DNA from 2 places in the Pantoea sp. SGAir0215 genome. Region 2 is predicted to be linked to the other one. Evidence: predicted binding sites of a transcription regulator. Region 2 holds the regulator's gene; the other holds the start of a gene.

Region 1 (14,586 bases), 520 kb from region 2:
CGCAGCGTGCGCTCGGCCAGCGCCTCAAGAATCAGCAAACTCCATTTATCGCCAATCCGGTCAAGTACATCCCGAATGGGGCAAGGCTGTTCATAACTGAATGTGTTAGGGGATGACACAGACATGGAAAGGGTTCCTGCACGTTGTAATAGTCACTTTCATGTGACTGAGTCAGCACAAAGTGACGTCTTGTTATCCATTTTGCGCGAATGTACCATCCGCAGCGACAACAGTCTATTTTTGTGACCTGGTGTGATATCAAAACCCGATGGCGCGTCCGGGCCATGCCCGGCACCCTGTATAAAGTGATCCTCTGGCGCGGAGCGGTTAGCGCTGTAACGAATGAGCAAGGAGAAAAATGATGGCAACCTTTCTGAAAACCCTGCTGCTGACGGCAGGTATCCTGACAGCGAGCGCTGGGTACGCCGTGCAACCGAAAGAAGGCCGCGATCTTAACGTGGAAGAGGCCAATCGTGCGCTGGTGATCAACTTTTATAATCAATTTTTCAATCAGCACAAGGTGACAGAAGCGGCCCGGGTCGTGGCGGACGATTACCGCCAGCACAATCCCGGGGTGCCGAATGGCAAGGCACCGCTGGTTAACTTTTTCAGCGATTTTTTCAGCAAAAACCCACAGTCAAAAGCGCGCATCGTTCGCAGTGCAACCGACGGTGATCTGGTATGGCTGCATGTTCACTCGACCAATGGTGAACACGATCGTGGTCAGGCTGTTACGGATATTTTCCGCGTGAAAAACGGCAAAATTGTCGAGCACTGGGATGTGATTCAGGCCGTACCGGCGACCTCAGCGAATACCAATACGATGTTCTGAGGCAGTCAGGATACTGTGTGGCAGGGCCTGAACGGTGCCACGCGTCGATTCGCTTAACCGGTCAGGTAGGTCGCGGTTGCGGTGGCAATGTAAAGGCCCTGCTCATTATGTAATTCCACCCGCGCCACAGAGACTTTATTGCCGGCACGCAGTAAACGGCTGCTGGCAATAAAGCGCTCGCCCCGTCCGGGACGGAGATAATCCACCCGCATATCAATCGTCCCCATACGGGACAGTCGCTGGCGCAGCACGTCTTCGCTTATCTGCTCATCACGTGTCAAGGCATGGCTCACGCACACCATGCCCGCGGCGACATCCAGTACCGCTGCTGTTACACCACCATGAAGAATGTGCTGGGCGGCATTGCCCACCAGCATGGTTTTGTTGGCAAAACTGATTTCTGCGTAATCGGTTTCCAGGCGATCCAGTTCCAGACCCAGCGCCTGATTAAACGGCATGTGATAAATAAAAATTTCACCGACGAGGCGGCGAGCGTCCTGCTGAGTCAATAGCACGGATGACATGGTGTTTAGTCCTGAACAGCTGGTAATTGAACTGTAGATGTTAATAAGATGTTTATTCTATGCTTCGCTCGACAGGGTTTCCAGTTTAGGAAATCAGCGCTGATGTTCACCCACTTTTGTGTGTAGAATGTCCTGCTTTTTACAACACCCATTCGCTTTTATGAATACGCAGTTTTCACCGGAGAATCCTATGCGTAAGCATCGCGCCTTGCTGGCGGCAATGTTACTTCCTGCTTTGGCGCAGGCGGACGAAGCCACAATTAAACATGTTCACGATGCACCGCAGGTGCGAGGCAGCATCATTGCCAACCTGCTGGAGCAGCACGACAACCCGTTTGTGCTTTATCCTTACGAAAATAATTATCTGCTTTACACCTATACCAGCGACATAAATAAAGAGGCGATTTCCTCTTACAACTGGGCAAAAAACGCACGTAAAGATGAAGTGAAATTCCAGCTCAGCCTGGCATTTCCGTTGTGGCGTGGCATCGTCGGTGACAACTCCGTATTAGCGGCGTCTTATACTCAGCGCTCATGGTGGCAGTTATCCAATAAAAAAGAGTCGTCGCCTTTCCGTGAGACGAACTATGAGCCACAGATTTTCCTGGGCTGGGCGACCGATTACTCGTTTGCCGGCTGGACACTGCGTGACGTTGAGGTCGGTGTGAATCATCAGTCTAACGGCCGCAGCGATCCGACCTCACGCAGCTGGAACCGTGTTTATACTCGTCTGATGGCGCAGAACGGTAACTTCCTGGCCGAGATCAAGCCCTGGTTCCGTATTTCAGAAAGCGCGAATAATGACGACAACCCCGATATCACCAAATACATGGGTTATTATCGTGCGAAGTTAGGTTACGCCATGGGCGACAGTATTTTCAGCGTTGAAGGCAACTATAACTGGAATAGCGGCTACGGCGGCGCTACGCTGGGCTGGAGTTATCCGATCACCCAACACGTTCGTTTCTATACGCAACTGTTTAGCGGCTATGGCGAATCCCTTATTGACTACAACCATCGTCAGACACGCGTCGGTGTGGGCGTGACACTCAACGATTTATTTTAATTAACCATCAAGTCAGGATCACAGTGGCAACCTCGGCAGTTCTTAATCAGGAAGCGTTGGCGCAGCAGGTATTACAGGATACCTTCGGCTACCAGCAGTTTCGTCCCGGTCAGCAGGCCATTATCAATGAAGCGCTGAATGGGCGAGACTGCCTGGTGGTGATGCCAACCGGCGGCGGGAAATCACTCTGCTATCAGATCCCCGCGCTGGTGCGTGAAGGGCTGACACTGGTCGTCTCGCCCTTGATCTCGCTGATGAAAGATCAGGTGGATCAACTGCTGGCAAATGGTGTTGCGGCGGCGTGTCTCAATTCGACCATGACCCGCGAGCAACAGCAAAACGTCATGGCGGACTGCCGAAACGGACGCGTAAAGTTGCTCTATATTGCGCCCGAACGCCTGATGATGGATAACTTCCTGGAAAGCCTGGCGCACTGGCAGCCTGCGATGCTGGCGGTGGATGAGGCGCACTGCATTTCTCAGTGGGGACACGATTTCCGGCCCGAGTACGGCGCACTGGGGCAGATGCGTCAGCGCTTTCCCGATCTGCCGGTTATGGCGCTCACGGCGACCGCCGATGAAACCACCCGCCTTGATATCGTCAACCTGCTGCATATGCAGGACCCGCTGATTCAAATCAGCAGTTTTGATCGACCCAATATCCGCTATACGCTGGTGGAAAAATTCAAACCCACCGAACAGTTACTGCGTTACGTACAGGATCAGCGGGGCAAGTGCGGCATCATTTACTGCAACAGCCGGGCAAAAGTTGAGGACACGGCCGCGCGCCTGCAGAGCCGCGGTCTCAGCGTGGGTGCCTATCATGCCGGTATCGACAGCGCGCAGCGCGCCCGCGTGCAGGAAGCGTTTCAGCGCGACGATCTGCAAATTGTGGTCGCCACCGTGGCGTTTGGCATGGGCATTAACAAACCCAATGTGCGGTTTGTGGTCCATTTCGACATTCCCCGCAATATCGAATCCTACTATCAGGAAACCGGCCGTGCGGGTCGTGATGGCCTGCCTGCGGAAGCGATGATGCTTTATGATCCTGCAGATATGGCCTGGTTACGTAAATGTCTCGAAGAGAAACAGCCCGGCCCGCTGCAGGACATAGAGCGGCATAAATTGAATGCCATGAACGCCTTTGCTGAAGCGCAGACCTGTCGCCGTCTGGTGCTGCTGAACTACTTTGGTGAAGGGCGGCAGCAACCTTGTGGTAACTGCGATATCTGTCTCGATCCGCCTAAGCGCTATGACGGTCTGGTTGAAGCCCAGAAAGCGCTTTCGAGTATTTACCGTGTCGGCCAGCGCTTTGGCATGGGTTACATCGTTGAAGTTTTGCGCGGCGCGAACAATCATCGTATCCGTGAACAGGGTCACGACAAGCTGCCGGTTTATGGGCTGGGTAAAGAGAACAGCCATGAGCATTGGGTGAGTGTGCTGCGTCAGCTGATTCATCTGGGGTTAGTCACCCAAAATATTGCCATGCATTCTGCACTGCAACTTACCGAAGCGGCCCGACCGGTGCTGCGCGGTGAAGTCCCGCTGATGCTGGCGGTACCACGGCTCATTACAACCAGACCGAAAAGCAGCAGTTCGGCAAAAGTCTACGGGGGTAACTATGACCGTAAGCTGTTTGCCAAACTCCGCAAGCTGCGTAAGGCGATAGCGGATGAAGAGAACATTCCACCCTATGTGGTCTTTAACGACGCCACATTGCTGGAGATGGCGGAACAGATGCCGGTCAGTGCGTCAGACATGTTGAGCGTGAATGGGGTCGGTCACCGTAAACTCGAACGTTTCGGTAAGCCCTTTTTGCTGATGATTAAAGAGCATCTTGATGAAGAGTAAAGAGGCATTACCATGTTGATATTGTTTGGCACGATTGCGTTGGTCCACCTTGTTGCGCTCATGAGCCCCGGCCCGGATTTCTTTTTCGTTTCGCAAACGGCGGCCAGCCGTTCGCGCAAAGAAGCGATGTTGGGTGTGTTGGGCATTACGCTGGCGGTCATGATCTGGGCAGCGGTGGCGTTAATGGGCCTGCATTTGATCCTGCAAAAAATGGCCTGGCTGCATCAAATCATCATGGTCGGTGGCGGGCTTTACCTGTTATGGATGGGATGGCAGCTGATCCGTTCCGCGCGTCAACGTCATAAGCAGCCGGTACAGCAGGAGCCTGTCGTCGATCTGCCAAAGAAAGGCATGAGCTTTATCAAAGGGTTGTTAACCAATCTCTCTAACCCCAAAGCGGTGATCTATTTTGGTAGCGTCTTCTCATTATTTATCGGTAACGATGTCGGTGGGCTGGAGCGCTGGGGATTGTTTGTGTTGATTAGCGTCGAAACCTTTGCATGGTTTTCTCTGGTCGCCGCAATTTTTGCTTTGCCATGGATGCGGGATAAATATCAGCGTGCCGCGAAGTGGGTGGATGGCATGGCGGGCGTACTGTTCGCCGGATTTGGCATTCATCTTATCCTGTCACGCTAAGGTCGCCAGACCGGCTTTATGCGGCCGCCGACAGTATGCTCTGTCGTGCGGCTGCAGGTGTACATCAGGCCATTCGCCTTGCGCTGGCCAGCAGTCCGCCAATCGCAATAAATAATCCCCCGAAAATACGGTTTATCAGCTTCATCTGTTTAGGGCCTTTGATCCATCCTGCAATGCGCGTCGCTAAGGTGGCGTAACCAATCATCACCACGATATCCACCAGTACGGTGGTTATGCCCAGAACCAGATACTGCAGCATAAGGGGTTGGTGAGGCAGGATAAACTGCGGAAACAGCGCGGCCAGAAACACAATACTTTTGGGATTGGTGAGGTTCACCATGACAGCCCGTTTAAACAGGCGACGACGCGGCATCGCTTTTGACATCGCGTTGAGATCAATGGCGCCGGCAGCCCGCCACTGTTGAATACCCAGCCAGACCAGATAGCCGGCACCGGCCCATTTCAGAATCTCAAACGCCAGCAGCGACTGAGAAAACAGCGCGCCAAGACCCACCCCTACCAGGGCGATATGCAGCGCGAGCCCTACCTGCAGCCCGGAGATGGAGGCGACGGCACCACGATAACCGTGGCTGATGCCGGTGCTCATGGTGTTAATCGCGCCTGAGCCGGGTGAGAGGCTCAGAATTGTGGTGGTAAGAAGGTAGGTCAGCCACCATTCGATGGTCATGGGTTGTACTCCCGGTCTCGTCTGAAGTGTGACACAATACGCCAGAATGCTGCGCAGAGCCATGGACATCATGCGGCCGTTCAGACTCTTTTTTCCGGCAATCAGGAGGGCGGATGAAGCAACACAGGGCAAGCTGGCTGCGACGCGAAAAGGCCTTTGCCGCCTTTGCTACTGGCCCACTGCTTGATTTCTGGCACAGCCGTGAAGAGTGCGAATTCACTGGCGTTGGAAACCTGACATTGCGCTATGTCCGGTTCATTTCACCGCAACATAAACGCGTCATCCTTATCGTGCCGGGGCGCATCGAAAGCTACGTTAAGTATCCCGAACTGGCTTACGATCTTTTTCACTGCGGCTTTGATGTGATCGTGCTCGATCATCGCGGTCAGGGGCGATCGGATCGTCTGCTGGATGACTCTCACCGCGGGCATGTGGTGGAGTTCAGCCATTATGTTGATGACCTCGAAACGCTTTATCTCAAAGAAATTGTGAGCCGTCATTATCAGCAGCGCTATGCACTGGCTCATTCGATGGGCGGCGCGATTTTGACGCTTTTCCTGGCGCGTCAGCCCGGTGCATTTCATGCCGCCGCGCTGGTGGCTCCCATGTTTGGGATTGCGTTGCCGTTACCCGCTTTTCTGGCGCATAAGATTCTTGACTGGGCGGAAAAGCGCCCCGCTGTGCGTGAGGGTTATGCATTAGGCACAGGGCGCTGGCGGGCGCACCCTTTCGGCATCAACCGGTTAACGCACAGCCATGAGCGCTACCGCCGCAGTCTGCGTTTTTATGCGGATGATCCGGCTATTCGCGTGGGCGGACCTACGTATCACTGGGTCAGAGAAGGGATTCATGCCGGGCGCAATATTCTGAGCCAGGTGGATAACATTACGACTCCGTTGCTGGTGCTGCAGGCCAGTGAAGACAGCGTGGTGGATAATCGCTCGCAGGATCTGTTTTGTGACGCGATGGCGGCAGCCGGTCACCCCTGTCAGGGCCGGACACCGCAGGTTATCAGCGGCGCGCGCCACGAGATCCTGTTTGAAAAGGACAGCATGCGCGCCGAAGCGCTCAATACCATCGTCGATTTCTTTTTATCGCAGCATTAGTTCGCAATTTACATTACCGGCTACGGCCAACCGACACCGATACCCGAGGTTTTCATGTACCACATTGTTGTGTCCGATCTGGATGGCACACTGCTTTCTCCCGAACATCGCCTGACCGCCAATGCGCGCGAAACGCTTCAGCAACTGGTCGCGCAGGGCATTCACTTTATTTTTGCCACAGGCCGTCATCACATCGATGTCGGGCAAATGCGTGACAAGCTGGGGATTCCGGCTTACATGATTACGTCAAACGGCGCGCGCGTTCACAATCCGGCAGGGGAGCTGGTTTTTAGCCACAATCTGGACGCGGACATCGCCCACGATCTGTTTGGTCTGCAGTATCATCATCCGGACGTGCTGACGCATGTTTATCGCGACGATGAGTGGTTTGTCAGCCGCTGCAGTCCGGCGGAGAAGGATTATTTTCGCGAGTCCGATTTTCACTATCAGGTTTATGAGCCGGGCATGCTGCCGACGGATGGCATCAGCAAAGTCTTTTTTACCTGTGAAGAACCGGAACACCTTGTCCCTATGGAGCAGGCCATCGAAGCACGCTGGGGCGACAGGGTTAACGTGAGTTTTTCGCTGCCGACCTGCCTCGAAGTGATGGCAGGCGGCGTGTCAAAAGGCCATGCCCTGGAAGCGGTGGCAAAACAGTTAGGCTTTACGCTTAAAGACTGTATTGCGTTTGGTGATGGTATGAATGATGTCGAAATGCTGAGTATGGCAGGCAAAGGCTGCATTATGGCTAACGCCCATCAGCGTCTGAAAGACACCTTACCTGAACTGGAAGTGATTGGCAGTAATGCCCAGGATGCCGTCCCGGAGACGCTGAGAACACTCTATCTGTCGTAATCCGAAAAGAAGGCCGGTAAGCCGGCCTTCTGGCAAAGCCGTTATGCCCTTTTTTGCTTATGCCGGTGCTCACTGATCATGGTTAACAGCAGCAGCACTACCGCCATAACGGCGCCGGCAATCATCACGATGAATCCGCCATCCCAGCCGAAGTAATCGACGGTATAACCCACAATGGCGCTGGCCGCGACTGAGCCACCCAGATAACCGAACAGCCCCGTAAACCCGGCAGCCGTGCCAGCCGCTTTTTTGGGTGCCAGCTCCAGCGCATGCAGACCAATGAGCATTACCGGTCCATAAATCAGAAAGCCAATCGCGATCATGCAGGCCATGTCCACACCGGGATTGCCCGGCGGATTTAGCCAGTAGATGACGGTAGCAGCGGTAACCAGCGTCATAAAAAACACCCCTGTCGCACCACGGTTGCCGCGAAAGACCTTGTCTGACATCCAGCCGCACAACAGCGTACCGGGAATGCCCGCATACTCATAAAAGAAGTAGGTCCAGGAGGACTTATCAAGCGTGAAATGCTTTACTTCTTTCAGGTAGGTCGGTGACCAGTCGAGGATGCCGTAACGCAGCAGGTAGACAAACACATTTGCCAGAGCGATATACCACAGCAGTTTGTTGGGAAGGACATACTTCATAAAGATTTGTCTTGCAGTGAACTCTTCCTCATGACTTTCGTTGTAATCCACCGGATAGTCGTTTTTATAGGCCTCAATCGGCGGTAATCCACAAGATTGCGGCGTATCGCGCATCAGGGCAAAGGCCAGAATCGCAATGGCGATCGCCCCGAAGGCGGGCATATATAGCGCGGCTTTCCAGTCGTTGAACCACGCCATCCCCAGCAGAAACAGCAGGGGCGGAATCCCGCCGCCGACGTTATGCGCACAGTTCCACACAGAAACGATGCCGCCGCGCTCCTTTTGTGACCACCAGTGGACCATAGTGCGTCCGCAGGGCGGCCAGCCCATTCCCTGAAACCAGCCACAGATAAACAGCAGTACGAACATCACCATAATGCTGGAGGTTGCCCAGGGCACAAACCCCATAATCAGCATTATGGCAGCCGCCAGCGTTAAGCCGGCAGGTAAGAAGACCCGTGGATTTGACCGGTCTGACACCGAGCCCATAATAAATTTGGAAAAGCCATAGGCGATGGAGATGCCTGAAAGCGCAAAACCCAGATCGCCGCGTGAGAAGCCTTGTTCAACCAGGTAGGGCATCGCCAGGGCGAAATTCTTTCGAACCAGATAGTAGGCCGCATAGCCAACGAAAATCCCGATAAAGATTTGCCAGCGCAGGCGACGGTAGCGTGGATCGATACGATGGTCTTCGACCCGGGGCTGGTGTGGTGCAGGTTTAAAAATACTCAACATAGCGGTGGCCCTCCAGGGCGCATTATGATTTTGATTCCCGGCAGGTTGGGCAAAACTCAAGAAAACGGCGATCGGGATGCGCCATTTCGCGCAGAGAATAGACAGAGATACGTGGCTTTACTGTGATGAATGACAAATATGTTACAGATTTATGACAATCTGGCGCGAAAAGCTCAGGCCGATGCGCTGATGCGCACATTTTTCTGCTGACAGGATATGCCCGATAAGAAGGTAAAAAGTCTGACCGGCAAATTAATGCGTAACTGCCTGGTTAATGCACAGATGTCAACCAGATAAATCTCCCTGCTGTGCGGACATTGTTTACACTGTCGCTCTGTTTATTTCGGGGTTGTTACCGTGCTTTTATTGATTGTTACTACCATTCTATGGGCTTTTTCATTCAGCCTGATTGGCGAGTATCTTGCCGGTCAGGTTGACAGCTGGTTTTCGGTGCTGATGCGCCTGGTGCTGGCGGCCGTGGTATTTTTGCCTTTCCTGCGCTGGCGCGGCTATCGCCCCTCTACGCTCCTGCTGTATATGCTGGTAGGCATGCTGCAACTGGGCATCATGTATTTACTGAGTTTCGAAGCCTATCTCTATCTGAGCGTGTCTGAATTCCTGCTGTTTACCGTGATGACGCCGCTGTACGTCACGTTGATCTACGACGTGATCAGTCGACGGCCTCTGCGCGCAGGGTACATTTTCAGTGCGTTACTGGCTGTGGCGGGCGCGGCAATCATTCGTTATGACAAAGTCAGCGATAACTTCTGGTTCGGCCTGTTGCTGGTACAGTTAGCCAATATTTGCTTTGCAGCAGGTATGGTGGGCTACAAACGTTTGCAGGAAACCCGTCCTGTGCCGCAGCACACGGCCTTTTCGTGGTTCTATCTGGGCGCGGTGCTGATTGCGGTGGTGGCCTGGGCCGTCTGGGGCAACCCGCATAAACTCCCGACCACCTCACTGCAGTGGGGCATTCTGGTCTGGCTGGGCGTGGTGGCGTCCGGACTGGGTTACTTTATGTGGAACTACGGTGCTACGCAGGTCGATGCTGGCACGTTGGGCATCATGAACAACATGCATGTGCCGGCAGGCTTGCTGGTCAACCTGGCGATATGGCAGCAAAAGCCACACTGGCCAAGCTTTATTGCCGGTGCGCTCGTGATAGTAGCGTCCTTGTGGGTCCATAAGCGCTGGGTGGTCGGTAAGAACAATCAACAGTGAAGAAACAAGGCATCGCCGCGCACCGGCGCCAAAAGTAGCAGGCCGCTCAGTCTGTTGCGATCCCATGGCGGACGGGCGCGCGTCGGCAGAAGGCGAGCAAGACGACGTCTGCTCGCCCGGCAGAGCGGACCGCATTGTTATCCCGGTGCGCTTTCTCCGGCGGGACGAGCGTAAGTCGGAGGCTGGTTTAAGCGGGCTTAACTGGCGCAGGGCGATGAATCATCGTCAGCCCCTTGAGGAAATTACGCAGAATCTGGTCACCGCATTCACGATAGTTTTTGTGATCCGGTTTACGGAAGATCGCGCCAATCTCCGCCTGAGAGACGGTGAAGTTGGCTTTTTTCAGGATATCAGGGATGTCGGTCGTTTTCAGATCAAATGCAATACGCAGCTTTTTCATGAAAATGTTGTTATTCATCTTACGCTCGATGGAAGGCGCAGGGGCATCCTCACTTTTCCCACGGCGATGAAAGATTAAGCCATTCAGGAAATAGCCCATCAGGACATCGGGGCAGGGGCGAAATGCCGCATCCTCATCTTTTTTCAGCCAACTGGTGATATCGGCCTGAGGAACCTCGCACTCCGCTAAGGCAAAAATCGCCACCATTTTGGCATCGTTCAGATCGAGCATATAGCGCACGCTGCGCAAAATATCGTTGTTAGTCATGGTGAGATCGTCTCAAGGTCAGTCAACAGGCTGCGCATTATAGGGGATTTTGCCCGCCGCCGCGCAGCTTTGTCGCTCATGCGGCTAAACGGCTGCAGGATGCGCGGCATTCCTGACAAAAGGCAAATGTTCACAGGCATGCTGACGGGCAAAATGGATAAAGGCTTCCAGCACAGGCTGACGCTGCTCGCCGTCACGCACGGCGGCATAAAGCCGACTCCATAATCCCTCTCCCAGTGTTTTCGTGATCACTAACCCCTGTTTTTCAAAGCTCTCCACTACCCAGTGTGGCAGCGCGGCAATGCCCATGCGCGCCGACACCATCTGAATCATCAACAGCGTGTTATCCACATTCTTCAGTGCAGGACTGATGCCCGCGGGCTGAAGGAAATGACGCCAGATATCCAGCCGCTGACGCTGCACCGGGTAAATCATCAACACTTCGTCGGCCAGTGCGTCAGGGGATATATGTTCGACCTGAGCCAGAGGATGATCGGGTGCCAGCACCAGGCGCACTTCGAAATCGAACATCGGTGAATAGAACAGGCCCGAGCGCGGCAGAATATCGGACGTTAAAACGATATCCAGCTCACCCTGTTGCAGTGCAGGTTGCGGATCGAAGGTCACACCTGATTTAAAATCCATCACCACCTGTGGCCAGCTCTGACGAAACTTATCCAGTGCCGGCGTAAGCCACTGAATGCAGCTATGACATTCAATGGCAACACGAAGCGTAGTCTGTTGCGGCTCATGGCAGGCCTGAAGCGCCTGCTGAATTTGCGGCAGAATCTGTTCCGCCAGCTGCAACAGAATTTCGCCCTGCGGCGTGAAGCGCAATGGCTGGCTTTTGCGTACAAACAGGCGGAATCCCAGCCGCTGTTCCAGATCGCTGAACTGATGTGACAACGCCGACTGCGTCTGGTGAAGCTGGGCGGCCGCGGCGGCCAGCGAGCCGGTATTCCGCAGAGCCTGAAGCGTCCGGAGATGTTTGAATTCGATCATGAGGGTCCTTCACATCGAAACTGAATAATTTGCGCTTGAGAGACATACAGTACCCGCAGAATATAGCGGTGTAAACATCTGGACGGCTAAACGTGACTGGCGATCAGACTGACCCAGGCATTTCTGGAGAATAGCAAATACCAATCCATAACCCTACTCCCGGCTTTTCACGTACAGGTGTGCGGCGCGAACTGAAAAATTAGTATTTGCTTATCCAAACGGAACGGACCGGAGGGTGACGACATTCACTCAAGAAATAGCAGAAAAAATGAGGCGCGTTATGTTGCTGCAGAACGGCTATGGGACACTCCGCAATCCAGCCTGAAAACCCACCAGGCGCTGCTGAGCAGGGTTAACGCGGAAAAGCTCTCTGATTGCGGGTGTTGGATGGCGATGTCGGGAGTTTGGGCGCTTACGCGCCCTTTTTTTATCACTCAGTGGATGCGACACCGTACTGCTTAAACCAGGCTAACATACGTGCCCAGCCGTCTTTTGCCGATTCGGCATGGTAGCTCGGACGATAGTCGGCGTTAAAAGCATGCCCGGCATCGGGATACACAATGATCTCTGCCTTTGCGTTTGCAGCATGTAAGGCCTGGCGCATCTGCTCCACACTTTCCAGCGGAATGCCGTCATCCTGACCACCATACAAACCCAGCACAGGCGCGTTCAGATCCACAGCAATATCGATAGGATGTTTTTGCTGCTTCATGGTTTTTTCCCCTACCAGGCGACCATACCAGGCCACGGCAGCGCGAAGTTGCGGGTTGTGTGCCGCATAAAGCCAACTGATGCGTCCGCCCCAACAGAAACCGGTAATTCCCATCCGCCGGATGTCGCCACCGTTGCGGGCCGCCCAGTTAGCGGCATGATCGAGATCCGCCAGTACCTGGCTGTCAGGCACCTTGCTGACCAGTTCTTTAAACAGCGTAGGAATATCGTTGTAGTCGTTGGGGTCGCCTTCGCGGAAGTAAAGCTCTGGCGCGACAGCCAGATAGCCTTCCAGCGCCAGACGACGACAAATGTCGCGAATGTGTTCATGAACGCCGAAAATTTCCTGCACGACCAGCACAACAGGCAACGGCCCGTCTGCTGACTGCGGTTTCGCGTAAAAAGCCGGAAGATTTTCACCCTGACTCGGAATAGACGTCTCACCGGCGTGGATGGCCGGGCTGTCGGTAATAATGGTGGTCGAAGCCGTGGGCTGAACTGCCGGAGCAAACGCGCCTGCGGCTGATTTTTGTGTCATATTATCGTCGGTTTTCATCGTTATCTCCGTGCAAGCGTATGCGCAATCACGTAACTATAGCCTGGGCATTTATTACTGGTTCCGGGCAATGCGTAACAGAGCTTATAACCTTTAAAATACACTTCTCTTTAACATTCTCATGCTGCCTTCCACATCACCATATGTAGCATTACGGAAGGTCTGAGATAAATGTGTGATATTAATCACTAAAAATTTCATCGAAAATGTAACTTTCATTTTCTTGAGTGAAACCAGTCACACATTTAACCCGTCGGGTAACGTAAAGTGGCGTACTGTTTTTCCTTAACCCGGAGTCTGATATGACACAGTCTGACGTTTTCCATCTTGGCCTGACGAAAGCCGACCTGCAGGGGGCGACACTGGCCATTGTTCCTGGCGATCCGGAACGTGTAAAAAAAATTGCCGGACTGATGGACGATCCCCGGCACCTGGCTTCCCATCGTGAGTTCACCAGCTGGCTGGCTAAGCTTGACGGTAAACCCGTCGTGGTCTGTTCTACCGGGATTGGCGGACCTTCCACCTCCATTGCCGTCGAGGAGCTTGCTCAGCTTGGCGTGCGCACTTTCCTGCGTGTAGGGACAACGGGCGCCATCCAGCCGCATATCAATGTCGGCGACGTTCTGGTTACGACGGCGTCTGTACGCCTGGACGGTGCCAGCCTGCACTTCGCACCAATGGAATTTCCGGCCGTCGCCGACTTCACCTGCACAATGGCCTTAGTGGCTGCGGCAGAAGCCTGCGGTGCCAAAACTCATATCGGGATTACCGCCTCATCTGATACTTTCTACCCCGGCCAGGAGCGCTACGACACCTTCTCGGGCCGCGTCGTGAACCGTTTTCAGGGCTCTATGCAGGAGTGGCAGCAGATGGGCGTCCTGAACTATGAGATGGAATCGGCGACGCTGTTAACCATGTGCGCCAGTCAGGGCCTGCGCGCAGGCATGGTGGCGGGCGTGATTGTTAACCGCACGCAAAAAGAGATTCCCGATGCAGTGACGATGAAGCAGACCGAAAGCGATGCCGTCAAAATAGTAGTTGAAGCGGCCCGTCGCTTACTCTAGCCCTTCGTTTGACAGACAGGCCGGCTGTCCGGCCTGTCATGGCCTTGTCTTTACGTCTCGTCTTTCCCCCTCAGTAAATATATCTGGACATTCATACAGTGCGAATTTACCTTTTTCCTCAATAGCCTGACCAGCGGGGAGAATATGGATCAGCACATCATTATCAGCATCTGCCTTGGGCTCGCCGGCCTGGGTGTTGGCTGGATACTGGCGCAAATGCGTGTCAGTCATCAGTTAGCCAGCTTTACCACAGAGCGCCGTCTGCTTAACGAAGCACAACAACGTCAGCAACAGCATATCGAGCAGCTCCAGCAGCAGCTGCAACAGCGCGAACAGGAGTTGAGACAGCTTCATGGATCATTAAGCGGAGCCAATGAGCGCCTGCAACAGCTGGATTACTGGCGTAATGAGAGCGAGCAACTGACA
Region 2 (14,586 bases):
CGCAATTATCTGCCACTATTACCTATCAGCTGACACAGCAGGGTGGGCATGTTGGTTTCGTCAGTGGCACCCTGCGTCAGCCTCGGTTGTGGCTGGAGCAGCGCGTGCCACAGTGGATTTCCTCTTATCTGGATAACTGATTCTGTGATTATTCCCTGGGAACAGGTTTCCCCCGAAACCCTTGAAAATCTTATCGAAGCGTTTGTTTTGCGTGAAGGCACGGATTACGGCGAGCAGGAGCTCAGCCTGACGGAAAAAGTCGCCGATGTGCGTCGTCAGCTGGAGCACGGCGAGGTCGTTCTGGTATGGTCGGAACTGCACGAGTCGGTCAACATCATGCGCAAAAGCGAGTTTCGTGGCTGATGCAACGAACGGAAAATCGTGCTAACAATGCTCATCGCCCGACGTCACAGGGACTTCAACTATGTCTGCACGCCATCCGATTATCGCGGTAACGGGCTCCAGCGGTGCGGGAACCACCACCACCAGTCTGGCGTTCCGTAAAATTTTTCAGCAACTCGGTTTGCACGCTGCCGAACTGGAAGGGGACAGTTTTCACCGCTTTACCCGCCCCGAAATGGACATGGCTATCCGAAAAGCGCGCGATCTGGGGCGACATATCAGCTACTTTGGCCCGGAGGCGAATGATTTTGGCCTGCTGGAGCAAACGTTCGTCGAATACGGCGAACACGGTAAGGGCCAGTCGCGTAAGTATCTGCACACCTATGATGAAGCCGTTCCCTGGAACCAGGTTCCCGGCACCTTCACGCCCTGGCAACCGTTACCTCCGGATACGGATGTGCTGTTTTATGAAGGCTTGCACGGCGGCGTGGTGACTGCACAACACAATGTGGCGGAAAAAGTCGATTTGCTGGTCGGCGTCGTGCCCATCGTCAACCTGGAGTGGATTCAGAAACTGGTGCGCGATACCAGCGAGCGTGGCCATTCACGCGAAGCGGTGATGGATTCGGTAGTGCGTTCCATGGAAGATTACATCAATTTCATTACGCCGCAGTTTTCACGAACCCATATTAACTTTCAGCGCGTCCCCACGGTGGATACCTCTAATCCCTTTGCCGCGCGCACCATCCCTTCGCTGGATGAAAGCTTTGTGGTTATCCACTTTCAGGGGCTGGAAGACATTGATTTTCCCTATCTGCTGGCCATGCTGCAGGGATCGTTTATTTCCAATATCAACACGTTGGTGGTACCCGGCGGCAAAATGGGACTGGCGATGGAGTTAATTATGGCGCCGTTAGTAAAACGGCTCATGGAAGGGAAACGGATTGAATAACCACAGAGGCCAGCCTGGCCTCTGTGAGATTACAGCGCAATCACTTCGTAGCTGTGGGTAATGTTGACGCCTTTGCCTAACATGATGGCGACAGAGCAATATTTTTCCGCGGACAGATCGACAGCGCGTGCCACGGCTTTATCCGAAAGTGCGTTGCCGCTGACGATAAAATGCAGATTGATATGGGTAAAGATGCGGGGGGCTTCTTCCCGACGTTCAGACGATAGTTTCACTTCGCAATCAACCACATCGTTGCGGCCTTTTTGCAAAATTGACACAACGTCAATGGCGCTGCATCCCCCTGCCGCCATCAGCACCATCTCCATAGGGCTCGGCGCTTTATCGCCAGAATTGCCATCCATCAGTACCTGATGGCCGGACGATGATTCCCCCAGGAATGTTAACCCTTCAACCCATTTGACGCGTGCCTGCATAATTTTGACCTCAGAATACCCTGTTTTGGCTCAGCGTACGCTTTTGCCTGGGAAACAGCAATCCAGAGAAAACGCCATCTTGCTGAAGCGAGACAACACAAGACAGTCGACGTAAGCTGTGCTACAAACAGAGCTGAAAATATTTTTCGTCATCCGAAGACGAAGCCGGGAAGAATGATGCGCACTGCGCCGAATGCAGCCCGAATAATTTCCTGAATGGAAAGACGCTTAACGCTTACATCGCCTGGCAGGGAAACAGAGCCCTGTATTTTGGGCACGATTACAACAGAGGATAATAGCGAATGGTTCTCGGCAAACCGCAAACAGACCCTACACTTGAATGGTTCCTGTCCCATTGCCATATTCACAAGTATCCATCCAAAAGTACGCTCATTCATCAAGGTGAAAAGGCGGAAACGCTTTACTACATCGTTAAAGGTTCCGTTGCGGTACTGATTAAGGATGAAGAAGGCAAGGAGATGATTCTGTCCTATCTGAATCAGGGCGACTTTATTGGTGAGCTTGGCCTGTTCGAAGAAGGTCAGGAGCGCAGCGCCTGGGTACGTGCGAAAACCGCGTGCGAAGTGGCAGAGATTTCCTACAAAAAATTCCGTCAGCTGATTCAGGTGAATCCGGACATCCTCATGCGCCTCTCCTCGCAAATGGCGCGCCGTCTGCAGGTCACATCGGAAAAAGTGGGCAACCTCGCGTTCCTTGATGTCACCGGTCGCATTGCGCAGACGTTGCTCAACCTGGCGAAACAGCCGGATGCCATGACGCATCCTGACGGCATGCAAATCAAAATTACGCGTCAGGAAATTGGCCAAATCGTGGGATGTTCACGTGAAACCGTGGGACGTATTTTGAAGATGCTGGAAGACCAGAATCTGATCTCCGCACACGGCAAAACAATTGTTGTTTACGGCACGCGCTAAGCTTTATTCTTCACGGCATAATGGCAACGTTATGCCGTGAATTATTTGCGTTGAGCCGATGTGGCGAAGAATAATTTATCACCCTGAAGTTAACTATGCCCTGCGCCAGACACTGGTGTTGTGTCTCCCCGTCGCGCTCGGCTGGCTGTTTGGCGATCTGCAAAAAGGATTGCTATTCTCATTGGTGCCTGCCTGCTGCAATATTGCCGGTCTGGATACGCCCCACAAACGTTTCTTTAAACGCCTGATTGTCGGCGGCAGCCTGTTTGCCCTGGGTAGCTTACTGATGCAGTGGCTTCTGTTTAAAGACGTGCCCTTACCGCTTATTCTTTTCGCCCTGCCTTTGCTGCTGGGCGTGACAGGTGAAATCAGCCCACTGCACGCACGGTTACTCCCTGCCACACTGATCGCAGCGATATTTACCACCAGCCTGATTGGCCGCATGCCCATTTACGTACCGCCCCTGCTCTACATCGGCGGTACGCTGTGGTATGGCCTGTTTAACTGGTTCTGGTTTTGGCTGTGGAAAGAGCAGCCAATGCGTGAAAGCCTGAGTCTGATTTACCGCGAACTGGCGAACTATTGTGACGCCAAGTACACCTTGCTGACGCAACTTACCGATCCGGAGAAGGCGCTACCACCGTTGCTGGCGCGGCAGCAAAAAGCAATCGACCTCATCAACACCTGTTATCAGCAGATGCATATGCTGTCCGCCAGCCGCGATCACAGTCATAAGCGACTGACCCGCGCTTTTCAGGTCGCACTGGATTTACAGGAACACATTTCTGTCAGCCTGCATCAGCCAGAAGAAGTGCAAAAACTGGTAGAACAAAGCCATGCAGAGGCCGTGATTCGCTGGAATGCGAAAACCATTTCCGCCCGTTTACGTGAGCTGGCAGACAACATCCTGTACCACCAACTGTCCAGTCGCTTTGATATGGACAAGCAGCTGGGGGCACTGGAAAAAATCGCCCGTCAGCACCCGGACAATCCGGTAGGAAATTTTTGCCTTTATCACTTCAGCCGCATCGCACGGGTACTGCGTACACAAAAGCCCCTTTATCAGCGTGATTTGATGGCGGATCGCCAGCGCCGTTTACCGCTTCTGCCCGCACTCAGAAGCTATCTCTCGCTGCGCTCATCTGCCCTGCGCACGGCCGGACGTTTTTCTGTGATGCTGATGCTGGGTAGCGGGCTGGCGCTGTTCTTTTCGATTCCCAAACCCTACTGGATTCTGATGACCATTATGTTTGTCAGCCAGAGTAACTACAGCGCCACACGGGTGCGTATTCAGCACCGTGCGCTGGGCACCTTTGCCGGGCTGGTGATTGCGGCAGCCTCGCTGCGGCTGGATGTCCCTGAACCGCTGGTGTTGAGCATCATGCTGGTGATTACCTTTATCAGCTATCGCTTTACCCGCCAGTTTTACGGCTGGTCGATGGTGGGATTCACGGTCACCGCAGTATATACCCTGCAACTTCTGTCACTTAACGGCGCACAATTCTTACTGCCGCGCCTGCTGGATACCCTGATGGGCTGCCTGATTGCGTTTGGCGGAACGTTATGGCTTTGGCCGCAATGGCAAAGTGCCCTGCTACGACAAAACGCACATGATGTGCTTGAGGCTTTCCAGGACGCGTTACGCATGTTGCTTGGTCCGGAACAGTCTCCCGAGGTACTCGCCTATCAGCGCGTTAACGTTAATCAGGCCCACAATGCAGTCTTTAACTCACTAAATCAGGCGATGCAGGAGCCGGGGTTTAACGCACGCTATTTACAGGATATGCGTTTATGGGTCACGCACAGCCAGTTTATCGTTGAGCACATCAACGCCATGACGATTCTGGCACGCGAACATACCATGCTGCCGCCTACGCTGGCGGAGCACTATCTGCAATGGTGTGAAATTGCGCTGCAGCGTTGCCAGCAGCGGCTTGAATATGACGGCGAAAGTTCGCAAACCGATCTGTTACAGGGAATTGAAGATATCAACGAGGGACCGGTCACAGTACTGGAGCAGCACATCAGGCGCATTCTGGATCATCTTAAGGTGATGCACACGATCTCATCGCTGGCGTGGAACCAGCGACCGCATCATGGTCGCTGGCTGATTCGTAGTCTGGGTCGAAAATAACTCAGGCAGCCAGGACTTTCCCGACCGCTTTGGCAAAGCGCGCCATGCCTTCTTCAATATCGGCGGGTTCAATAATCAGTGAAGGGGCAAAACGCATCACATCCGTACCAGCCACCAGCACCATAACGCCTTCAGCCGCGGCGGCATTTAGGATATCGCGTGATTTTCCGGCATGTTGCGGCTTCAGGGCCGCGCCTACCAGTAAGCCTTTGCCGCGAATATCGCTAAACAGATCGTAACGGGCATCAATCGCCTTGAGTGCCTCGACAAACTGCTGGCGACGGGATTCCACGCCGTTCAGCACGTCTGGCGTATTGATCAGATCCAGCGCGGTTTCAGCAATCGCACAGGCCAGCGGATTGCCACCATAGGTGGTGCCATGTACGCCAGGAGCCATCGTTGACGCCACCTCCTCGGTGGTCAGCATCGCGCTGACAGGAAAACCACCGCCCAGCGCTTTCGCCGAAGTCAGAATGTCTGGCGTGACGCCGTAGTGCTCATAAGCAAACAGCTTACCGCTGCGCCCCATACCGCTCTGAACTTCATCCAGCACCAGCAACGCCTGATGTTTATCGCAGAGCTCACGCAGCCCCTGCATAAATTCTGGCGTGGCCGGCATGACGCCACCTTCACCCTGAATGGGCTCAACGACAATCGCACAGGTGTGGTCGTCGATAACGGCTTTCACTGCCGCCAAATCGTTGAATGGCACATGCACAATGTCAGCGGGTTTCGGGCCAAAACCGTCGGAATATTTTGGCTGGCCGCCTACCGTGACCGTAAACAGCGTCCGGCCATGAAAGGCATTATGGAAGGCAATAATTTTGCTTTTAAACGGGCTATGACGTTTACAGGCATAATAACGCGCCAGCTTAAACGCGGCCTCGTTGGCTTCTGCGCCGGAGTTGGCAAAAAACACTCTGTCCGCGAAGGTGGCGTTAATCAGTTTGCTGGCCAGGCGCAAAGCCGGTTCATTGGTGAACACATTGCTGGTGTGCCACAGGGTTTCGCCCTGTTTCTTCAGGGTTTCAATCAGCGCCGGGTGACAATGGCCCAGCGCGGTGACGGCAATCCCACCCGAGAAGTCGATATACTCTTTACCCTGCTGATCCCACACCCGGCTTCCTTTGCCTTTTACCGGTACAAACTGCGCAGGTGCATAAACAGGCAAAATAACCTGATCGAACGTTTCCCGTGTTACCGCAATGTTTTCCGCTGCCATTGACAACCTCGCAAACTGATGAGTTGATTCGTGATGAAATAATAATCATGAAATATGCATAAAAAATCACTTAAAGGCAAACACAACTTTACTGTTGCAGGAAATTAGCGAGCAGTTGATGTCCCTGTTCGCTGAGGATACTTTCAGGATGAAACTGCACGCCTTCCAGTGCCAGCGTTTTATGACGGATGCCCATAATTTCGTCGGGCTGACCGTCACGTAAACTCCATGCGGTGACGTCAAATTCATCAGGCAGCGTATCGGCTTTCACAATCAGCGAGTGATAACGCGTTACGGTCAGCGGTTGATTCAGACCGCGAAATACACCACAGCCGTTATGCTGAACAGCAGACGTCTTACCGTGCATGACTTCGCGCGCACGCACGACCTGCGCACCAAACACCTGGGCGATGGCCTGATGCCCCAGACAAACGCCCAGCACCGGCAGGCGACCGGCGAAGTGGCGAATGGCCTGTAATGAGATCCCGCTCTGATCGGGCGTACAGGGGCCGGGTGAAATCACCAGGTGGGTTAACGGCAACGCCGTCATTTCATCCAGAGTGATGGCATCATTTCTTACCACCTGAACGTTCGCGCCCAGTTGGCAAAAATACTGGTACAGGTTCCAGGTGAAAGAATCGTAATTATCAATAAGCAGCAGCATGGTTATGATTTCAGGCAGATCAGAAGGATACGTACAAGGCCCGGCATCCGGAATGAGGACCAGAGCCGTATCTTATCATGCGGTGTGACGTGAGTGTGATGTGAGGAAAACAGACTATCAGGCGCAGGGAGACGCGCTCGCCTCCCTGGCGGGAACGGGGTTCAGACAGGGTGCGCTTCGCTGACGATGCTGGCAAAGACGTCTTCCAGCGGTTGTAAATCCCCTGCCGAACCGGCCTGACTGGCGCTGACCCACTCTTCCGGATTCAGTTTTTCCCATTCCAGCAGGTAACCTGCATGCAGGGCCAGTTGCTCAAAGAAAATACGCTGCGCCCGGCCGTTACCTTCGCGAAAAGGATGAAGCATATTGATTTCGCAATAATACCAGGCAACGCGTTTCGCAAACTCAGCTAAAGGCAGATCGGCCAGGCCGTTCTCTTCTTCTAGCGCGGCCATGAGTGCATTACCCTCTTTTTCGATATATTCGAAGTGACAAAAAGGGGTTTCGTCGCGCCAGATGTCCAGCGTGCGGAGTTCGCCAGCCCAACTGTAGACATCCTGAAACAGCGTACGGTGAATGTGACACAGGTAAGGCAGGCCGATTTTGGGTGGGCCCAGTTCAAGCGTGGCAAGCCGGGCGGCGCTAAAGCTCAGTTCCGCTTTTCGTAACTGCGCCTCATCATGAATATCGAGACGGTTTTTGAGGACCGTGTCGTTTTGCCACAGGTAGGGATCCTGCGTGACGGCAGTATTAGCAGCCATATTGCCTCCTTAAAGAGGCCAGACGGGCTTCCGCCTCTTCACCCTTAACCTCCGGTTCCGTCAGGGTAAAGCCTTCAAGCCGACAGCTTGCCCGATAGCTGGCATTCCGCCGCTGTCGCCAGAGCGCTGCCTTCTGTTTGTCTGTAAGTGTATTTGCCATACCGCCTCCTGCTCAGGTTTGCCCTAAGTATAAGAGCAAATTTTCCCTTTGCCGGAAACGGGATGGCAATCAAGACAATCAGGGCAGGACTTTTGCCGACAAAATGACCACCGGCTTGACGGGAACATTCTGGTAAGGCCCGACATCTTTGGTTGGCACCTGAGAGATTTTGTCCACGACGTCCTGGCCCTTCACGATCTTACCAAAGACGGCGTAGCCAAAATCGCGCTGACCATGATCCAGAAAGGCGTTGTCAGCGACGTTCAGAAAGAACTGGCTGGTGGCGCTGTCTTTGTCGGAGGTGCGCGCCATGGAGATGGTGCCGCGCAGGTTGCGCAGACCATTATCCGCTTCATTTTTGATCGGCGCATTGGTTTGTTTTTGCTGCATTTCATTGGTAAAGCCACCGCCCTGAATCATAAAACCCGGGATAACGCGGTGAAAAATCGTGTTGTTGTAAAAACCACTGTTAACGTAATCAACGAAGTTTTTAACGGAGATCGGTGCTTTTTGATTATTCAGTTCGAGTTCGATGTTACCGGCAGAAGTGGTCAGCAGGACATGCGTATCACCTTTGGCCGCTAAAGCTGAGGCAGAAACAGAAGAGAGCGCTAACAGGGCAACTGCCGCTGTCAAAGTACGTTTAAACATGAGTAATTCCTTACTTTGGAGAGCTAGCTCAAAAACGATATTGATTGTAAAGAGCATGTAATACAAGAGCCAGCGTTTTACCTATATTTACGCTAAACGCACCCAAAAACGCCTGAAAAAGATTGCTTCCGCTTCGTGACTAAAATCACAGTATTGATGAAATGAATGACAACAGTTTTCACTCTTAGTTTATTAAGATCACGGTTCCGTTTACAATTTCTGCCGCTTCAGCGCTCCCGCTTCCCAACAGGTTCAGAACATGACAAATCGTAATCGTATCGGCCTTACCTGGATTAGCTTTCTTTCCTATGCGCTCACCGGTGCCCTGGTGATTGTCACCGGTATGGTAATGGGTGATATCGCGAAAGATTTCCAGATTCCCATCGACAGTATGGGTAACACCTTCACTTTCCTGAACAGTGGCATCCTGGCTGCCGTTTTCCTTAATGCCTGGTTGATGGTCATTGTGCCGCTCAAACGCCAGTTGATTTTTGGCTTTGTGCTGATGGTATTAGCCGTTATCGGACTGATGACCAGCCGGGATCTGTCGGTATTTTCGCTGTGCATGTTCGTACTGGGCGTCGTCAGTGGTATCACCATGTCGATTGGGACGTTCCTGATTACCCACATGTACGAAGGCCGCCAACGGGGTTCACGCCTGCTGTTTACGGACTCCTTCTTTAGTATGGCTGGCACCATTTTCCCGATTCTGGCCGGCATTTTACTGGCACGTCATCTGCCGTGGTACTGGGTTTACGTCTGCATTGGCGTCATTTACGTCGGTATTTTTATCATGACGTTATTCGTGGAGTTTCCGGTTCTGCGTAAGCCAGAGAACAGCCCAACGGTTGAAAAAGAAAAATGGGGACTGGGCGTACTGTTACTGGCGATTGCCGCCTTATGCTACATTCTTGGCCAGCTCGGCTTTATTTCCTGGGTGCCTGAATATGCCACCAAAGTGATGGGCATGAATATTGATGATGCCGGTCAACTGGTAGGAAGCTTCTGGACCGCTTATATGGTCGGCATGTGGGTATTCAGCTTCCTGCTGCGCTTCTTCGATCTGCAACGTATTCTGATGGTACTGGCAGGACTGGCCACGGTGCTGATGTACTGGTTCGTAAGCAGCCAGGATGCAAGCATGTTGCGGTGGATTATTCTGACGCTTGGCTTCAGCTCAAGCGCGATCTATACCACCATCATTACGCTCGGCTCTCTACAAACCAAAGTCGCATCTCCCAAGCTGGTTAACTTTATTCTGACCTGTGGCACCGTGGGTACCATGCTGACCTTCGTCGTTACGTCACCCATTGTGAAAAACAGCGGCGTGCACAGCGCGCTGCTAACGGCAAATGGCCTGTACGCCGTGGTGTTTATCATGTGTGCGTTGCTGGGCCTGGTGACCAAACACCGCTCGCACGGTCATATCACGCATTAATCCTCTCAGGGCGGCGGCAACGCGCCGCCCTTTGCTTCATCGCCTGAAGGTCACCGCTTCCCAAGTGTCCAGACAGATTTTGCTCTCTGCGGGCTGCGTCGCCGCGATGACCTTTCCACGCCGAAGCGAATAACGCACCGGCACCTGCCGCCTGACCGCATCAAAACCGTTCTCTGCGGGCAGAATGATAAAACTGGCTTCATGACCGCGCTGAATACCGTACTCTGCTAAATTCAGCGTGTTGGCACTGTTGCGTGTAATCAGATCGAGCCCGGCATTAATTTGCTCGTACCCCATCAGCTGACACACATGTAATCCCATATGCAGCACCTGAAGCATATTGCCTGTACCCAGCGGATACCAGGGATCGAACACGTCGTCATGGCCAAAACAGACGTTAATCTCCGCCTCCAGCAGCTCTTTCACCCGGGTAATGCCGCGGCGTTTGGGATAGCTGTCAAAGCGACCCTGTAGGTGAATATTCACCAGGGGATTGGCAACAAAGTTGATGCCGGAGAGCTTCAGTAAGCGAAACAGACGAGAAGTATAAGCCCCGTTATACGAGTGCATCGCTGTGGTATGGCTTGCCGTGACGCGCGCACCCATCCCGTCACGGTGTGCCAGCGCGGCAACGGTTTCGACGAAGCGTGACTGCTCATCGTCAATTTCGTCACAGTGCACGTCCACCAGCCTGTCGTAACGGTTGGCCAGCGCGAACGCTTTATGCAGGGATTCCACGCCGTACTCCCGCGTGAACTCAAAATGGGGAATCGCGCCGACGACATCCGCGCCGAGTCGCAGCGCTTCTTCAAGTAGCGCTTCGCCATTAGGGTAAGACAGAATGCCTTCCTGCGGGAACGCCACGATTTGAATCGTGATCCAGGGCGCCATCTCCGCTTTCAGTTCCAGCATAGCCTTGAGGGCGGTTAACGTCGGATCGGACACATCCACATGCGTGCGCACAAACTGTATGCCATTCGCGATCTGCCATTTCAGCGTTTGCATCGCGCGCCGTTTTACATCCTCATGGCTTAATAAGGCTTTCCGCTCTGCCCAGCGCTCAATACCTTCAAACAGCGTGCCGGACTGATTCCAGGCCGGTTCACCCGCCGTTTGGGTGGTATCCAGGTGAATATGAGGCTCAATAAAAGGCGCGTACGCCAGGCCGCCTTCCGCATCGAGTGCTGCGCCCTCGGCTGACAGCTGCTGAGGCTGCGCCGTGATGCGGGCGATTTTTCCTTCCACGATCTCTATCTGCCACAGCCCTTCCCGGGTGGGCAAACGCAGATTGTTTATCCAGCGAAGTGGTGCTGTTGTCATTCCGGGCTCCTCATGCGTTAAGCGCTGCGAAGTAAAGCTAACACGATCTCTCTGCCCTGCTCCAGATGACTTTATTCGTTATTTAAATCACTTAGCGCGTACGAGGCCGAACCGGCGCCCTGCCTCTGCGGACAGGTCAGGCGCGGGAGCAAAAGGTCGGGGACGAATAAGATGACATGATTACCGAAAGCGAAACGCAAGAAGGGTTGGCACACGTTCCGCTCCGTTTGCGCGTGGTACCTGGCCGTCATTTTCCTTTGTCGGCAGTGTGGTCAGCCTGCGCCGCCCATTACGCCGGGGGGAAAATCAAAACGGCGAGCCTTCGCTCGCCGTTTGACTTACAACGTTACCGATCAGGGTTGAGAAACAAATCCGACCGCTTCATAGACTTTTTTCAGGGTTTCCTGCGCCTGGGCACGGGCTTTCTGTGCACCGTCACGCATCACCTTTTCCAGCAACGCCTCGTCGTTGCGGAAGCGATGATAACGTTCCTGCAGGTCTGTCAGCATGCCCGATACGGCTTCTGCGACCGCGCCTTTCAGGTGCCCGTACATTTTGCCTTCGAACGCCTGCTCCAGCGCGGTCACCGGCGTACCGGTTACGCCTGACAGGATGTCCAGCAGATTCGAGACGCCCGCTTTCTCTTTAATATCATAACGGATAACCGGCGGCTCTTCAGAGTCGGTCATCGCACGCTTAATCTTTTTAACCACCGATTTGGGATCTTCAAGCAGGCCGATCACATTGTTGCGGTTATCATCCGACTTAGACATCTTTTTCGTCGGTTCCAGCAGCGACATCACGCGTGCGCCTGATTTTGGAATGAATGGCTCCGGCACCTTGAAGATATCGCCATACAACGCATTAAACCGGCTCGCAATATCACGGCTCAGCTCAAGATGCTGTTTCTGATCTTCACCCACCGGTACCTGCGCGGTCTGGTAAAGCAGAATGTCGGCAGCCATCAGCACCGGATAACTGAACAAACCCGCGTTGATGTTTTCTTCATAGCGTGAGGATTTGTCTTTGAACTGGGTCATGCGGCTCAGCTCACCGAAATAGGTGTAGCAGTTCAGAATCCAGCTGAGTTGCGTGTGCTCCGGCACATGCGACTGAACAAAGATGGTGCTCTTCTCGGGATCGATGCCGCAGGCCAGATAGAGCGCCAGCGTATCTAAGGTGGCTTTACGCAGTGCAACCGGATCCTGGCGCACGGTGATGGCGTGCAGATCGACGATACAGTAAATGCAGTGGAAATCGTCCTGCATCTGCACCCACTGACGCAGCGCACCCATATAGTTGCCAATGGTCAGTTCGCCGGACGGCTGTGCGCCGCTGAAAACGATGGGTTTGCTCATGCTTATGTCCTGATAAATTACAGCCCGATAGCGGGCAAAAGTTCGTCAAAAGAGTCAAGGGTCAGATCGGGCTGGCTGCTGGCAATAGGTTCACCATAGTTATAGCCAAACGTCATGCCGACATTGGGTACGCCGGCAGACTGCGCGGCCAGAATATCATTGCGTGAATCCCCGACAAACAGCAGTTGTGAGGGCAGCAGCCCCCATTTACCCAACACCAGAAAAATCGCGGCAGGATGCGGTTTTTTAACCACCACATCATCGCCACCAATGATCAACGAAAACGCCTGGTCGATTCCCAGCGATTGCAGCAGCGGCGCGACAAACGGCGTCGGCTTATTGGTCACAATCGCCATCGGCATGCCTGTGGCCTGTAACCGTGTCAGCGTCTCTTTGACCTGAGGAAACAGGGTACTGCCCGCCTCCACCGTGCTGGCATAATGTTTGTCAAACAGCACACGCGCATCACGCTGCTCGTCCGGGTGTGGCTCGCGCCCGAGTGCCCAGGTCAGCGCACGGCACATCATAACGTCGGCACCATTCCCAATCCACGTTGATACGCGCGCCACGCCAGCAGCAGGCAACGCCAGGTCTGCCAGCGTCAAATCGATCGCATCCGCCAGCCCCGGCGCGCTGTCGACCAGCGTACCATCCAGGTCAAAGGCCAGCCCACGAATATCAGTGAAATGAGCCATTCGCTTTCTCCAGCTCGTTCCGCATGTCGTCGATCACTTTCTTGTAATCCGGATGGCCAAAGATGGCCGAACCGGCAACAAACATATCTGCACCCGCTGCCGCGATTTGCGCAATGTTATCAATCTTCACACCACCGTCGACTTCAAGGCGAATGCTGTAGCCGCTCTGATCAATCCGCTTACGCGCTTCACGAAGCTTGTCGAGCGTGCCGGGGATAAATGACTGACCACCAAAGCCGGGGTTCACCGACATCAGCAAAATGATGTCCAGTTTATCCATCACATAGTCGAGGTAGCTGAGCGGAGTGGCAGGATTAAAGACCAGGCCTGCTTTGCAACCGTGCTCTTTGATTAACTGCAGCGTGCGGTCAACGTGCTCGCTCGCTTCGGGGTGGAACGTGATGTAGGTCGCGCCAGCCTTGGCAAACTCGGGGATTAACGCGTCCACTGGCTTCACCATGAGATGCACATCGATCGGGGCTGTGATGCCATAGTCACGCAGCGCTTTCAACACCATCGGTCCCATTGTCAGATTCGGCACGTAGTGGTTGTCCATTACGTCGAAGTGAACCACGTCGCCTCCGGCCGCCAGTGCCTTCGCGGTGTCTTCACCCAGGCGAGCAAAGTCTGCCGAAAGGATGGAAGGGGCCAGCAAATATTGTTTCATCCGATTCTCCACTGTTGTGCGCCAGCATGATGGCTGGCGTAGTACCCTGGTCGCGGACGAAACAGACTAGCTATAGAGTGCCAGCAGTTCGTCGACCTTGGTGCGACCGGTTATGCTTCGGCTAATAGAACGCCGGACTTTGACCACATGTAACACGGCATCCTGATACCAGCAACGCGTCAGTTCCGTATCATGGTTAGAAATCAGGACCGGAATTTGACTCTCAGACGCCAGCTTTGCGGCCAGTTGCGCCAGATGCTGCTGCTCATGCAGGCTAAAACTGTTGGTGTGGTAAGCCGTGAAGTTAGCCGTTGCGGACAGCGGCGCGTACGGCGGATCACAATATACCACAGAGCCTTTTTGGGCATTGTTCAGGGTAACATCGTAGGATTCACAGACAAACGTCGCCTTTTGCGCCCGTTCGGCAAACCAGAGCAGCTCGGCTTCCGGGAAATAAGGTTTACGATAGCGCCCAAACGGCACGTTGAACTCACCACGCAGATTGTAGCGGCACAGGCCGTTGTAGCAGTGGCGATTCAGATAGAGGAACAGCAGCGCACGCCGATAAGCGTCATGACTGAGGTTAAACTCCGTGCGCAGTTGGTAATAACGGATTTCGCTGTTTGTTTCGCTGGTAAACAGTAAACGCGCATCGCGAATAAAATCCGCCGTGCGCGTTTTGACAATATTGTAGAGATTGATGAGATCGTTGTTGATGTCGGCCAGATGATAGCGATCAAAATCGGTGTTAAGAAACACGGAGCCCGCGCCAACGAAGGGTTCGATCAGGCAATCACCTTGCGGCAAATGACGGTGGATCTCTTCGACTAAGGGAAATTTTCCCCCCGCCCAT

Evidence for each region. Region 2 encodes CRP, which controls carbon source genes, mostly activating them, when cyclic AMP is high. Its sites were predicted from a motif close to ATGTGANNNNNNTCACAT; they were not measured.
Region 1: udp (uridine phosphorylase) is a predicted target of CRP. The motif match lies at 13,270-13,287, and genes of this name have one in related genera.

Annotation. Positions count from the first base shown of each region.
Region 1 is NZ_CP028031.1:773,333-787,918, forward strand. It holds gene C1N64_RS03725 (winged helix-turn-helix transcriptional regulator) at 1-125, opposite strand, end outside; gene C1N64_RS03730 (nuclear transport factor 2 family protein) at 359-832, shown strand; gene C1N64_RS03735 (thioesterase family protein) at 886-1,356, opposite strand; gene pldA (phospholipase A) at 1,547-2,422, shown strand; gene recQ (ATP-dependent DNA helicase RecQ) at 2,446-4,272, shown strand; gene rhtC (threonine export protein RhtC) at 4,285-4,908, shown strand; gene rhtB (homoserine/homoserine lactone efflux protein) at 4,973-5,596, opposite strand; gene pldB (lysophospholipase L2) at 5,710-6,702, shown strand; gene yigL (sugar/pyridoxal phosphate phosphatase YigL) at 6,757-7,557, shown strand; gene glpT (glycerol-3-phosphate transporter) at 7,599-8,939, opposite strand; gene C1N64_RS03775 (carboxylate/amino acid/amine transporter) at 9,297-10,160, shown strand; gene C1N64_RS03780 (YehS family protein) at 10,348-10,827, opposite strand; gene metR (HTH-type transcriptional regulator MetR) at 10,912-11,829, opposite strand; gene C1N64_RS03790 (dienelactone hydrolase family protein) at 12,260-13,096, opposite strand; gene udp (uridine phosphorylase) at 13,399-14,160, shown strand; gene rmuC (DNA recombination protein RmuC) at 14,305-14,586, shown strand, end outside.
Region 2 is NZ_CP028031.1:254,208-268,793, forward strand. It holds gene C1N64_RS01370 (hydrolase) at 1-140, shown strand, start outside; gene C1N64_RS01375 (YheU family protein) at 145-363, shown strand; gene C1N64_RS01380 (phosphoribulokinase) at 425-1,294, shown strand; gene C1N64_RS01385 (OsmC family protein) at 1,324-1,728, opposite strand; gene crp (cAMP-activated global transcriptional regulator CRP) at 2,031-2,663, shown strand; gene C1N64_RS01395 (YccS/YhfK family putative transporter) at 2,722-4,797, shown strand; gene C1N64_RS01400 (bifunctional acetylornithine/succinyldiaminopimelate transaminase) at 4,799-6,019, opposite strand; gene C1N64_RS01405 (aminodeoxychorismate synthase component II) at 6,108-6,683, opposite strand; gene C1N64_RS01410 (putative adenosine monophosphate-protein transferase Fic) at 6,845-7,444, opposite strand; gene C1N64_RS01415 (YhfG family protein) at 7,434-7,604, opposite strand; gene ppiA (peptidylprolyl isomerase A) at 7,683-8,255, opposite strand; gene tsgA (MFS transporter TsgA) at 8,515-9,693, shown strand; gene C1N64_RS01430 (cytosine deaminase) at 9,730-11,013, opposite strand; gene trpS (tryptophan--tRNA ligase) at 11,367-12,371, opposite strand; gene C1N64_RS01440 (phosphoglycolate phosphatase) at 12,389-13,066, opposite strand; gene rpe (ribulose-phosphate 3-epimerase) at 13,050-13,733, opposite strand; gene dam (adenine-specific DNA-methyltransferase) at 13,800-14,586, opposite strand, start outside.